2 regions of the Streptomyces sp. NPDC052299 genome follow, and region 1 is predicted to be linked to the other one. Evidence: riboswitches for the same ligand, from Rfam matches in the RefSeq annotation. Region 1 holds a riboswitch; the other holds the start of a gene.
The links. Region 1 has a riboswitch for thiamine pyrophosphate ahead of thiO (glycine oxidase ThiO). Riboswitches for the same ligand answer to the same signal wherever they lie in the genome.
Positions count from the first base shown of each region.

Region 1 (6,945 bases):
TGCCCAGCGCCTCCCGGGCCAGCCGGGCGGTGAGCACGGCCTCCCCGGCGGTGTAGCAGCCGGCGGTGTTCGGCAGCACCCGGATGGACAGCTTCCGCAGTACGGAGAGGACGGAGCCCTGCACGGTCGGGTCGAGGCGGCGCATCGCCACGGTGGTCAGCTCGGTGCCGGACGCGATCAGCGACCGCTCCAGCACGTCCAGGCTGGGCGCTCCGCCCGTGCCCATGATCAGCCGGGACGTGAAGTCGGTGCCGCCGAGGGTGAACAGGTCGTCGGACATCGTCAGCCTCCCTGGACCGCGGTCAGGACCTCGACCCTGTCGCCGTCGGCGAGCGCGGCGGCGGACCACCGGCCGCGCGGCACCACGGTCTCGTTGAGCGCGGCGGCGACCCCCGTCGGCGCGTCGGTCAGCGTCGCGACGAGGGCGTCCAGGGTGGTGCCCGGTGCGACGACGGCCGGAGTGCCGTTCACGGACACGGTGAGCGGGGTGGGCTCGGTCATGCGGGCTGCTCCTGGGGTGCGGCGGCCGGGGCGAACCGGCCGGGGGAGAAGGGGCGGACCGGCTCGGGCAGCTCGCCGTCGGCCAGCAGCGACGCCATCGCGTCCCCGGTGGCGGGGGTGAGCAGCACGCCGTTCCGGCCGTGGCCGGTGGCGAGGTGGAGGCCGGGCAGCGCGGTGCGGCCGAGCAGCGGGGCGTTGTCCGGGGACGCGGGGCGGAGACCGGCACGGGTCTCGGTGAGCGGCAGCTCGGTGATGCCGGGCACCAGCTCGTGGGCGTCGCGCAGCAGTTCGTAGACCCCGCCCGCCGTGACGGTGGTGTCCCAGCCCATCTCCTCGGTGGTGGCGCCGACGACCAGCTCGCCGTTCTCGCGCGGTACGAGATAGACGTGGCTGCCCCGGACCACCGCGCGCACGGTGCGCGAGAGGAAGGGCGCGTACGCCGGGGGCACGGTGAGGCGCAGCACCTGGCCCTTGACCGGCCGGACCGGCGGCAGGACGTGGGCCGGAACCCCGGCGAGCCGTCCGCTGAGGCTGCCCCCGGCGAGCACGACCTGGCCGGCGGCCAGCTCCGTACCGTCGTCGAGCACGGCGCCCACGGCCCGGTCCGCGACCACGCAGAGGCGGTCGGCGCGGTGGCGGTGGAAGACCACTCCCGCCCGTTCGCAGGCGGTGAGCAGCGCGGCGGCGAGGCGGCGCGGGTCGACCTGGTGGTCGCCGTCCACCCGGAGGCCGCCGCGCACGCCCGGGGCGAGCATCGGTTCCAGGCGGCGGCACTCGCGCCCGGTCAGCCACTCCGACTCCAGGCCCGAGCGGCGTTGCAGCTCGTGGAGTTCGCGCAGATGGGCACGGTCGTCGGCGTCCAGCGCGACGGCCAGGGTGCCGCAGGCGCGGAAGCCGATGTCCTGCCCGCTCGCCTCCTCCAGCTCCGCCGTGAAGGACGGATAGCGCCGGGCGGAGGCGAGGTTGAGCCCGAGCAGCATCTCCTCGCCGTAGTGCAGTTCGGTGACGGCGGCCAGCATTCCGGCCGCGACCCGAGCCGCTCCGCCACCCGGCCCGGGGTCGGCGAGCGCGACGGACAGGCCGCGCCGCGCGGCCCGCCAGGCGGTCACCAGACCGATGACGCCGCCCCCGATGACGAGGACGTCGGACCCTTCGGTGGGATGGGTGCGCATGGGCGTCCAGCCCCTCCCTTCGCCGGCATGACCCGGATCAGGTTCGTACGGTCGGAGGCCGCCAGCCTCCCTCTCAGCCCGGTACGCCCGGGCTCCCGCGTGTCTTACGGTGGCCACCCTAAACCCCGTCCCCCGGGGGCGGGGTGGGGCCGCCCTTTCCTGACGCCCGGTCAGCTACGTAAGGTGGGCGGGTGAGCGAGCAGCAGCGGGCAGAGCGGACGGAACGCCGGGTCGTCGTCGCGGGCGCGGGCATGGCGGGCGTGCAGACCGCCGTCGCCCTGCGGGAACAGGGCTTCACCGGCCCGGTCACGCTGATCGGCGCCGAACCCCACCAGCCCTACGACCGGCCCCCGCTGTCCAAGGCGGTGCTGCTCGGCAAGGCCGAGGAGTCCGCCTTCGACATCGACTTCGAGGGGCTGGACATCGCCCTGCGCCTGGGCTGCGAGGTCACCGGGGTCCGCGCCGGCGACCACGAACTGGACACCTCCGACGGCCCGGTCCCGTACGACGTCCTGGTCCTCGCCACCGGCGCCGAACCCATCGCCCTGCCCGGCTCCGCCGGGGTCCCCGGCGTCCATCTGCTGCGCACCCTCGACGACGCGGCCCGGCTGCGGCCCGTCCTGGAGGCCGGGCACCCCGTCGTGGTCGTCGGCGCGGGCTGGATCGGTGCCGAGTTCGCCACCGCGGCCCGCGCCGCCGGCTGCGAGGTCACCGTCGTGGAGGCCGCCGACCGCCCCCTGGCCGGTGCCCTGCCCGCCGAGGTCGCCGCCCCGATGGCCGCCTGGTACGAGGAGAGCGGCGCCCGGCTCCTCACCGGTGCCCGGGTCGCCCGCGTCGAGCCCGGCACCGTGGTCCTCACCGACGGGCGCACCCTCCCGGCAGGCGCGGTCGTCGTCGGCATCGGTGCCCGCCCCGCCACCGGCTGGCTCGCCGGCTCCGGCATCGCGCTCGGGCCCGAGGGCTCGGTGACCGCCGACGCAGCGCTGCGCACCTCGCTCCCCGATGTGTACGCGGTCGGCGACTGCGCCTCCTTCCCCTCGGCCCGCTACGGCACCCGCCTGGTCGTCCACCACTGGGACAACGCCCTCCAGGGGCCGAGGACCGCGGCCGCCCACATCGCGGCGGAGGGCGCGGGCATCCCGCCGTACGACCCCGTGCCCTACTTCTGGTCCGAGCAGTTCGGCCGGTTCGTGCAGTACGCCGGGCACCACGCGGAGGCGGACACCCTGCTGTGGCGCGGCGACCCGGCCGAGCCCGCCTGGTCGGTGTGCTGGCTGCGCGACGGCGTCCTGGTCGCGGTCCTCGCGGTGGGCCGCCCGCGCGACCTGGCCCAGGGGCGCCGGCTCATCGAGGCGGGGACCCGGCTCGACGCGCGGCGGGCCGGGGAGCCCTCCGTACCGCTGAAGTCGGCGGTTCTGCCGTAGAGGCCCGGGACCTGAAGGGCCGAGTCCGGGTTTCGGCTGTCAGTCCGGGATGGCAGGCTTGTCCCGTGACCGAGATTGACGCAAAGATCGATGCTCTCGTCCCTGCCTGGCTCCACCTGCCCGACATCGCGGAAATGCTCGATGTCGAGGTGACGCGTGTGCGGCAGCTGGTCAAGGAGGGCCAGCTCATCGCCGTACGCCGTGGGGAGAACCGGGCGCTTCAGGTGCCCGCCGCCTTCATCGACGGCACGAAGGTGGTCAAGGGCCTCTCCGGGACCCTGACGCTCCTGAAGGACGACGGCTTCTCCGACGAGGAGATGCTCGAATGGCTCTTCACCCCCGACCCGACCCTGCCGGGCACGCCCGCGCAGGCACTGAGTGAGAATCGCGGCACGGAGGTGAAGCGCCGCGCCCAGGCGCTCGCCGTCTGACCGACCGGGAAGCGGGCCGCACCGCGCGAGCGGGCGGCCCGCTTCCCCGCGCCCGCACCACCGATCCGCCGTCACCGTCTTCCCCGGGGGGAAACCGCACCATGTCCAGACCTCGCGCGCAGCTGTCCGACGCCCGGCTCTACCTGTGCACGGACGCGCGCAGGCGCCAGGGCGACCTGCCCGACTTCCTCGACGCGGTCCTCGCCGGCGGCGTGGACATCGTCCAGCTCCGCGACAAGGGCATGGAGGCCGGCGAGGAGCTGGACCACCTCGCGGTCTTCGCCGACGCCTGCGAGCGGCACGGCAAGCTCCTCGCCGTCAACGACCGGGCCGACGTGGCCCACGCCATCGGCTCGGACGTGCTGCACCTGGGCCAGGGCGACCTGCCGGTGCCGGCGGCCCGCGCGATCATCGGCGCCGAGCCGGTCATCGGCCGCTCCACGCACGCCGAGGCCGAGGTCGACGCGGCCGCGGCCGAGCCCGGCGTGGACTACTTCTGCACCGGCCCCTGCTGGCCCACCCCCACCAAGCCCGGCCGCCACGCCCCCGGCCTGGACCTCGTCCGCTACGCCGCCTCGCTCGCCCCCGCCCGCCCCTGGTTCGCCATCGGGGGCATCGACGCGGACAACCTCGACCAGGTGCTGGACGCCGGGGCCCGCCGGATCGTCGTCGTGCGGGCCCTGACCGAGGCGTCCGACCCGGGTGCCGCCGCCGCTGAGCTGGCGCGACGGGTCCGCGAGCGCGCCGGAGCCTGACGCGGGACGGCCGGTTCCGGAACGGCGGCCCGGAAGGGGCCTGGGACGAATCTGTCCGAAGGATGGACAAGAATCGGTCAATTCCGGCAAATGACTCCGGTTCGGTTGGGGGCCCGCCCCGCCCTGGTTAACCTGCCCGTATGGCCCTTGGCACACCTTCCACCAGGACAGATCACGCACGCACCGTGCGTGAGATGCTCGCGACCGGCGAGACCTCGTACTCGTTCGAGTTCTGGGCGCCCAAGACCGAGAAGGGCGAGCGCAACCTGTGGAACGCGCTGCGCCGGGTCGAGGCCGTCGCCCCGAGCTTCGTCTCGGTGACGTACGGAGCCGGGGGCTCCACCCGCGCCGGCACGGTGAAGGCCACCCAGGACATCGCCGCCGAGTCCACGCTCACCCCGGTCGCGCACCTCACGGCGGTCGACCACTCGGTCGCCGAACTCCGCAACATGGTCGGCCAGTACGCGGACGCCGGCATCCGGAACATCCTCGCCGTGCGCGGCGACCCGCCGGGCGACCCGATGGGCCCCTGGGTCGAGCACCCGCAGGGCGTGAAGTACGCGGCGGACCTGGTCCGGCTGATCAAGGAGGCCGGCGACTTCTGCGTGGGCGTGGCGGCGTTCCCCGAGCGGCACCCGCGCTCCGACGACTGGGACACCGACATCCGCCATTTCGTGGACAAGTGCCGCGCGGGCGCCGACTACGCGATCACGCAGATGTTCTTCGACCCGGAGGCGTATCTCCGGATGCGTGACCGGGTGGTCGCGGCGGGTTGCGGGACTCCGATCATCCCCGAGGTCATGCCGGTCACCAGCGTCCGGCAATTGGAGCGATTCCCCCAGCTCAGCAACGCGACCATGCCCGACGAGCTGAAAGACGCCATCCTCGCAGCCAAGGACGACCCCGCCGCTGTACGCTCCATTGGCATCGACTTCGCAACGCGGTTCTGCGCGAAGCTGCTCTCCGAGGGCGTGCCCGGACTGCACTTCATCACGCTGAACAACTCGACTGCGACGCTCGAGATCTACGAGAATCTCGGACTGCACAAGCAGTCGTGACCGGCCGTACCCGCCACCATCCGGGGCGGCGGCCGTAGAAGGGGGCGGGCATGGGCTGGACGGTCCTCTACATCGCGTTCGGTGTCGTCGCGCTGTGGCTGCTCGGCGAGGTGCTGCTGCAGTACAAGGCGCGGCTGCGCTGGCGGCTCCTCGCCTTCACCGGCTTCCTCGGTGTGGTGGTCGGCGTCCTGATGCCGTCCGTGCCCGTCATCGCCCTCGGCGCGGTCGCCTTCGCCACCGGCCAGACCTACGTCACGCTCTCGTTCCGCAAGGGCTTCTCCACCGGCTGGGCGATCGGGGGCAAGCCCGGCGAGAGCCGCCGCAGGCGCGGCGCGGCCGAGCGCAGGCCCACCCTGGAGGTCTCGGACCTCGAAGTGGAGTACGAGGGCGGCGCCCCGGACGCCCCGCCGTCCGCCCCTGCCCCCGCCGCCGTCTACGCGACCGAACCGATGCCCGAGGACACCGGCCAGTACGGCGTCTACACCGACCCCGTGCCGCCCCGTCCGGCCCAGGAGCCCCAGGCCGCGCAGAGCCACGAGGCGTACGACGCGTACGGCTATCCGGTCCAGCAGCCCCAGGACCAGGACACCTACGCCGGGGCCGGGCAGTACGACTACGGCACCGGTCAGCAGAGCTACGCCGCCTACTCCGACCCGTACATCGGCACCACGGCGAGCACCCCGCAGTACGGCACGTACGACGGCTACGGGAACGACGACGGCCGGCAGTACACCGATTCGTACGCGCAGGGCGACACCTACGGGTCGGAGACCCCGCCGGGCGGCGTCTGGGTGCCGCAGCAGCGCGAGGGCGAGCAGTACCCCCAGCAGCCCGCCGCCCAGCCGGCCCCGTACCCGAACGGCTACGACACCGGCTACAACGAGCAGTACCGCTACTGAGGCGCCCCCGGCTCACTGCGAGCCGCGGAAGCCGTCCCCCTCCACCACGGTCCCCGCGACCAGCGCCCCGGACATGCCCGCGTGCGCGAGTCCGCCGCCCGGATGCGACCAGCCGCCGGCCAGCAACAGGCCCGGCAGCCGGGTCCGGTTGGCGGCGTGCAGGAACGCGCCCCCGGCACCGCCGAGCGCCGGCGGCGGCACGGCACCGCCCTCGGCGCCCGTGTCCGCGGCGGTCTCGGCGGGCGTCCGCACCCGCGTCCGCAGCACCCGCTCCCGCAGCCCCGGCACCGCGGCCTCCGCCACCCCGGTCACCGTCTCCGCGAACCGGGCCCGCAGCGCCTCGTCCGTCCAGTCCACCGGGCCGTGCGGCGCGACCGTCGCCACCAGCGTCACCGCCTCGTGCTCCGCGTCGGGCCGGGTCGACGGATCGTCGGGGCGCAGCACGGTCACCGTCGGGTGCGCGGCGGTCCGGCCGCCGAAGACCGCCTCGCGCTCGGCCGCCCCGTCCGCCGGGTGCACCACGGTCCGGTGCACGGCGTCGTCGGGCCGCCCGCCGCGCAGCGACAGCATCACCACGAACCGGCCGCTCGCCGCCGCCCCGTCGGCACGGGCCGTCACATCCCCCTCGGCCCACAGCTCCTGACCCGGCACCAGGCCGGGCCACGGCCGGGCTCCGAGCACCACCTGGGCCGCCTCCGCGACCGT
Region 1 covers NZ_JBFAUP010000016.1:101,124-108,068, reverse strand. Annotated here, with positions in the region: gene AB0L33_RS25740 (thiazole synthase) at 1-280, opposite strand, end outside; gene thiS (sulfur carrier protein ThiS) at 283-501, opposite strand; gene thiO (glycine oxidase ThiO) at 498-1,673, opposite strand; TPP riboswitch at 1,671-1,782, opposite strand; gene AB0L33_RS25725 (FAD-dependent oxidoreductase) at 1,865-3,097, shown strand; gene AB0L33_RS25720 (Rv2175c family DNA-binding protein) at 3,163-3,528, shown strand; gene thiE (thiamine phosphate synthase) at 3,630-4,283, shown strand; gene metF (methylenetetrahydrofolate reductase [NAD(P)H]) at 4,424-5,341, shown strand; gene AB0L33_RS25705 (hypothetical protein) at 5,392-6,240, shown strand; gene AB0L33_RS25700 (NAD(P)/FAD-dependent oxidoreductase) at 6,253-6,945, opposite strand, start outside.

Region 2 (6,945 bases), on a different contig from region 1:
GGCTTCTACCACGCGTCCCGTGGGCTGGTGGAGCACGGACGGCACGGCACGCTCATCCGCGCGCAGCGGCTGACGGGGGTCGCGGCCTTCGCGGGCGCGGACAACTGGCGAGTGCTGTACCGCTCGGTGACCCCGCAGGGCAGGACGGTGGCCGTCTCCGGCACGGTCTCGATCCCGCACGGGCGGCCTCCGGCCGGCGGCTGGCCGGTGCTCTCCTGGCTGCACGGCACCACGGGCGTGGCGGACGCCTGCGCGCCGTCGCGGGACACCGCGAACGGTCCGGCGCACGACTATCTCCAGGCGATGCAGGACACCGTGGCCCCCTGGGTGGCACGCGGATACGCGGTGACCCGGACCGACTACCAGGGCCTGGGCACGGACGGCACGCACAGCTACCTCGTCGGCGAGGCGGAGGCCCGGGCGGCCGCCGACCTGACCCGCGCAGCGCACCAGCTCTCCGGTCACCTGAGCGACGAGTGGGTGGCGTACGGGCACTCGCAGGGCGGGCACGCGGCCGTCTTCGCCGCTGACCTCGCCAACCGGTGGACGCCCGAACTGCGGCTGCTCGGGGCGGCGGCGCTGGCGCCGGGTTCGCAGCTCAGCGCGGCCGTGCCGGCGCTGCGCGAGCAGCCGATCGCCGGGGTGAGCGACTTCTTCCCGCTGATCGTCCGCGGCGCGCAGACCGTCCGGTCCATGCCCGACCAGGACATCTTCACGCCGGAGGCCCTGGCGGTGGCCGGTGACGCGGACCGGCTGTGCATCGCCCAGCTCCGCGATCCGGGCTCCTGGGGCTCGCTGAACAGCGACGAGATCTTCCGCGAGGGCGCCGACCTCACCGCCCTCGACAAGGTGCTCGCCGACAACGAGCCCGGCCTGCTGTCCCCGCGCCTCCCCGTGCTGCTGGCTCAGGGCGGCAAGGACACGGTCATCCAGCCCGCCTGGACCGCCGCCCTGGACGAGCAACTCCGGGCGAACGGCGTCCACGTGACCTCGTACACCTACCCCGAGGCCGACCACCGCGGCGTCCTGTCGGCGTCCCTGCCCGACGTCACCCGCTGGATCGACCAACTCTTCGGCCGGTCGTCCGGGGACCACTCGCCCACGCGGCCGTAACGCCCGCCGCAAGAGCCGGGCGGACGGGGCGCGGGCCCCGTGTGCCCGGCACCGCCGAAAGGGGGCGCGGTAATTCGGTGGTGCGACCCTCGGCGGGCCCTGTACGTTTCCCACGCGCCCGCGCCCGGCGGTGCGCCCGGTTGCGGCTACTTCCTTCCGACACTCAAGTGACGCCGCCGCCATGCTCCTTGATCTCGCCGGGCGCGCGCGTCTCACCATCGCCCGAATCCGGGGGGATTCACTGCCTCGTCATTCCCGACGCGTCTCGAAGGTCTGGTCCGAGATGCTGGTGGCCCCGCACGTCTCGGCCGCCGCCCGCCACCTGACCGCCACCCGGCCCGTGCCCGGCTCCACCGCACGGCACCCGCGCACCTACGAGGGCGGCCCCGCCTTCGTCCGGGAGCCCCGCGAGGAGCTCTTCCTCCTCGCCGTCGGCAACTTCGTCTCCCAGGAGACCTTCTACGAGAGCGGCGCGGACCGCGACGACCGGTACACCGCCCTCGTCGCCCGCCTCGCCGTCGAGCACCCCGCGTGGACGGCGGGCCTGCTCCGCTGGCTGCGCGACGAGGGCAACATGCGCACCGCGTCCCTGGTCGGCGCCGCCGCGTACGTCCACGCACGGCTCGCCGCGCGGACCGGCGAAGGGCCCTCCAACCGGTCCGTGGTCGACGCGGTGCTCCAACGGGCCGACGAGCCCGGCGAACTGCTCGCGCACTGGATCGCGACGTACGGGCGCCAGGTGCCGCAGCCCGTGAAGCGCGGCGTCGCCGACGCCGTACGCAGGCTCTACACCTCCCGCGCCCTGCTGAAGTACGACACCGCGTCCCGGGGCTTCCGCTTCGGTGACGTGCTCAATCTGGTGCACGCGGCCCCCGATCCGGCCAAGCCCTGGCAGGGCGCGCTCTTCCGCCACGCCCTGGACCGCCGCCACCACCCCGACCGGGCCACCGCCCCGGCCGACGACCCGCTGCTCACCGCGCACCGGGCGCTCCTGGACACCCCGGTGGACGAGCGGCGCGCCCTGGTCACCGGCCCCGGCGGCGCGGAACGCCTCGCCGTGGCGGGCATGACCTGGGAGTCCGTGGCCGGCTGGCTGCAGGGGTCGCTGGACGCCGCCGTCTGGGAGGCGCTGATCCCCGTCATGGGCCCGATGGCCCTCCTGCGCAACCTCCGCAACTTCGACCGGGCCGGCCTCCCGGACCAGGCCGTCGAACGCGTCGCCTCCCGCATCGCGGACCCCGAAGAGGTCGCCCGCGCCCGGCAGTTCCCCTTCCGCTACCTCGCCGCCCACCAGCACGCCGCACCGCGCTGGGCCGCCGCGCTCGAAGCGGCTCTCGACCACTGCCTGGCCAACGTGCCCGCCATGCCCGGCCGCACGCTGGTTCTGGTCGACCGGTCCGACTCGATGTTCTTCGACACCTTCTCCCAGCGGTCCACGCTCAGCCGGGCCGACGCGGCCGCCGTGTTCGGCACCGCGTTCGCCCTGCGTGCCGAGCACGCGGACCTGGTGGAATTCGGCTGGCGCAGCGCGCCGGTCCCGTACGCGCCCGGCGAACCCGTCCTCGACGTGCTCGAGCGGTTCCACCGGCTCGGCGGCACCGACACCACGAAGGCGCTGCGCACCCACTACCGGGACCACGACCGGGTGCTCCTCGTCACCGACGAACAGGCCCTGCCCTACACCAGCGCCCCGGACCCGATCCCGCGCGAGGTCCCCCTCTACACCTGGAACCTCGCCGGATACCGGCCCGCCCACGGCCCCGCCGGACCGAACCGGCACACGTTCGGCGGCCTCACCGACGCGGCGTTCCGGATGGCCGGACTCATCGAGAGCGGCCGCAGCGGGGCCTGGCCGTGGTCCGGGGAGAGGTGAGTCAACGGCGCGTCCGCAGCGGGGCGTACACCCCGAGCGCCACGAGGAACGCCACCCCGTACGCGAGGTCGGCCCCGTGCAGCGCCTCGGCCACCGGGCCCACGTACAGGCTGGTGCTCATGAACGGCACCGCCGCCGCGAAGGCCGCGGCGAACGCGGCGAGCGCCGGCCACCACGGGCGCGGCCGGGCGTGCTCGGCCGCGAGGTCGACGGGGGCGCCGCGCCGGGCCCGGGCGCGGACCAGCCAGTCCACGGACACGATCGCCACGAAGCCGGGGATCCAGTAGCCGACGAGCAGCAGCACGTTCTGGAAGCGGGCGGTCGTGTCCGCCGCGTGCATCCACAGCACCAGCGGGAAGCCCAGGGCGGCGGCGAGCGCGGCGGCCACCGGACGCGGCAGACGTACCCCCATCGTCTGCAACGCCAGCGAGCCGCTGTAGTCGTTCATCGCGTTGCTGCACAGCGCGGCCAGGGCCACCGCGAGCAGCCCGAACGCCCCGAGCGCGCCCCCGCCGAGCAGCGCGTCGATGCCGCGCGCGGTCTGGTCCGTGAAGACCGAGGTCCCCCAGAGCCCGATCGTCTGGACGGCCACGAAGGAGGCGCTGATCCCGCCGAGCGTGCACCAGAACATCCGCGTCCGGGACGTCCCGCTCGGCAGGTAGCGGCTGAAGTCGCTCGCGTACGGCGCCCAGGACAGCGCCAGGCTCAGGGCGATCGTGCAGGTCAGGACGAAGGCGCCGGCCCGGTCCGCGCCGTGCACGGTCGAGGCGGTCACCGGGTCCACCCCCTTCAGGAGCTTCGCGGCGAGCACGGTGAAGGCGGCGGCCAGGGCGAACGTCATCACGGTCTGGAGCCGGTGGATCACCTCGTAACCCAGCACCCCGAGCGCCCCCTGCGCGGCCATCATGACCAGGACCCCCAGCCAGAACGGCCAGCCGCACAGTTGCGCGAGCGCGTCCCCGCCGAACAGCCCGATCAGGGCGTCCCAGGCGATGGACGACAGCCACTGGAGGGCGCCCGGCAGCACGACGCCCGGTCCGAACGCCAGCCGTGCGAGGGGGAGCTGACCGGACCCGGTGCGACTTCCCCAGGTGCCGAGATACGCGGTCGGCGCGGCGCCGACGAGGGTGCCCAGCACGACGGCGGCGAGCGCGGTCCCGAAGTCCAGGCCGAGCGCGATGCCGACGGTGCCGGTGAAGACGCCGGTCATGGTCAGGTTGGGCGCGAACCAGACGGTGAACAGCCGGCCCGCCCGGCCGTAGCGGTGCTCCTCGGGGACCGGTGCTATCCCGTGCGCCTCGATGCGCAGATCGCCGGGGGCGGAAGGCATGCGCCCGCCGAAGGCGGCGCGCTCGTCCTGGGCATGCGACAACGACATGGAGACATCCCTCCGCCAGTGCTAACTGGTTCAGGTTCGACGGGTGTGATCTCAGCCCCGTGCGGGGCACCCCGTGTCCGGTGTGGCGGCCAGAATAGCGCCGGTCCGCCCGCTGCCGTCGCGGGGGTCAGCCCGGCGGCCGGTCCAGCAGCTCCGCGAGGTCCTGACCCGTCGTGCGCAGCAGCAGCGCGACCCCGCCGAGCGCGGCCGCGTCGCCCCCGAGGGTGGAGCCGCGCACCTCGATGGAGCGCGGGGCGGACGGCAGCGAGAGCGCGGCGATCTGCTCCCGGATCGGGGCGAGGACGAGGTCGTCGAGCGCGGCCGGTTCGCCGTAGACCACGACGCACTCCGGGTCGACCTGGGCGGCGAGCGCGGCGAGCACCCGCCCGGCAGTGACGGCCGCGTCCCACAGGACGTCGGCCGCCTCCGGGCGGCCCTCGGCGGCGAGGGCGATCAGCTCCTCGGCGTCCCGGGCGCCCAGGCCGCGCTCGGCGCACGCGGCGAGCAGCGCCGGTACGGAGATCAGCCCCTCCAGGCAGCCCCGGCCGCCGCAGTGGCACGGCTTGCCCTCGGGGTCGCAGCTGGTGTGCCCGATCTCGCCGGCCGCTCCGTGCGCGCCGTGCACGAGGGAGCCGTTGACCACGAGTCCGCCGCCGACGCCCTGGGACCAGCGCAGGTAGACGGCGTTGTCGAAGCCCCGGGCCGCGCCCCAGGTGACCTCGGCGAGTGCGGCCAGCCGGGAGTTGTTGTCGGTGAGGACCGGGGCGCCGAAGTGCCGGCCGAGTTCGGCGGCGACGTGCCCGGCGAACGGGGTCATGGTGTGCGGGTCCGCCGATGCCGGGTTCTGCACGAAGCCGGGCAGGCCGAGGCCGATGCCCTGGACCGGGGCGAGGCTGATGGACTCGCGCCGCACCAGCTCCTCCACCGCGTGGATCGCCTGCGCGGCCCGTTCGGCGGCCTGGCTGTCGGCCGGGACGGGGGCGCTGTACCGGCCGACGATCTCGTGGGCGCAGTTGGCGACCACCACGTGCATGTGGTGGCGCTGGAGGTCGATGCCGATCAGTTCGGCGCCGCGCGAGTTCAGCGCGATCTCCAGCGCCGGGCGGCCGCGGCCCCTCGGCTGCCCGGGATCGGGGGCGGGCTGCTCCACCACGGCGTTTCGGTCCAGCAGGTCGGACACGATCGCGAACAGCGTCGTACGGGAGAGACCGACCCGCTCCTTGAGCTCGCCCCGGCTCAGCGCCCCCGACCTGCGCAACTCGCCGAGCACGGCGGCTTCATTGGCTCTGCGCAGGCGCTGGAGGGCATCGGTGCGTTCGGTCATGGACGCATGGTCGATCGGTCAAGGGGTTTCTGTCAACGCGGCGGACGAATTCACACGATGTTTATTCCCAAGGGTTGACCTAAAAAACCGGGCCTCCCTACAGTTCCCGTCAATCGCCGGCACCGGTGCGCGTCGAGCACCCCGGGGCCGCGTGCCGGCCGGCGACCGTCACCACCGTGAGCGACCACCGAAAGGGCGGCCCGAGTGGCTCCGCGCAACGTCCTGTTCCTGATGACCGACCAGCACCGGACCGACACCCTGGGCTGTTACGGCAACCCGCTCGTCCGGACCCCCGCACTGGACGCCCTCGCGGCCGAGGGCACCCGCTTCGACCGCTTCTACACCCCGACCGCGATCTGCACCCCGGCCCGCGCCTCCCTGGCCACCGGCCTCCACCCGTTCCGCCACGGCATGCTCAACAACCCCGAGCGCAACGGCGGCAGCAAGGACGAGCTGTCCGACGAAAGCCCCATGCTCTGGCGCCAGTTGCAGGGCCAGGGGTACTCCGTCGGGCACGTCGGCAAATGGCACATCGGCCGTGAGCAGGGCCCCGAGTTCCACGGACTCGACGGCGAACACCTGCCCGGCGCCCTCAACCCCGTCCACCACCCCTCGTACGAGAAGTGGCTCGACGCGAACGGCTTCCCGCGCTTCGCCGTGCGCGAGCCCGTCTTCGGGACCGCCGCCAACGGCACCGGGCGCGGCCACCTCATCGCGGGCCGGCTCCAGCAGCCGGCCGAGGCCACCGTCGAGGCGTTCCTCACCGACCGCACCCTCGCCCTGCTGGACCGCTACGCCGCCGGGTGGAAGGCGTCCGGCACCCCCTTCATGCTGTCCTGCCACTGGTACGGGCCGCACCTGCCGTACCTGATACCCGATGCCTACTACGACCTGTACGACCCCGACGACGTACCCCTGCCCGCCTCCATGGCCGAGACCTTCGCGGGCAAGCCCGAGGTGCAGCGCCAGTACAGCGCCTACTGGTCGTCCGATGACTTCGACGCCGCCGCCTGGCGCAAGCTCATCGCCGTCTACTGGGGCTACGTCACGATGATCGACCACCAGGTCGCCCGCATCGTGGAGGCGCTCAAGGGCCACGGGCTGTGGGACGACACGGCGGTCTTCTTCACCGCGGACCACGGCGAGTTCACCGGCGCCCACCGGCTCAACGACAAGGGCCCGGCGATGTACGAGGACATCTACCGCATCCCCGGCATCGCCCGCGTCCCCGGCGCGCCCGCCCGCACCGACGACGCC
Region 2 covers NZ_JBFAUP010000010.1:194,008-200,952, reverse strand. Annotated here, with positions in the region: gene AB0L33_RS19280 (lipase family protein) at 1-1,113, shown strand, start outside; gene AB0L33_RS19275 (TROVE domain-containing protein) at 1,397-2,986, shown strand; gene AB0L33_RS19270 (cytosine permease) at 2,988-4,364, opposite strand; TPP riboswitch at 4,355-4,448, opposite strand; gene AB0L33_RS19265 (ROK family transcriptional regulator) at 4,492-5,688, opposite strand; gene AB0L33_RS19260 (sulfatase-like hydrolase/transferase) at 5,893-6,945, shown strand, end outside.
Region 2: another riboswitch for thiamine pyrophosphate. It lies ahead of AB0L33_RS19270 (cytosine permease); the one in region 1 lies ahead of thiO (glycine oxidase ThiO).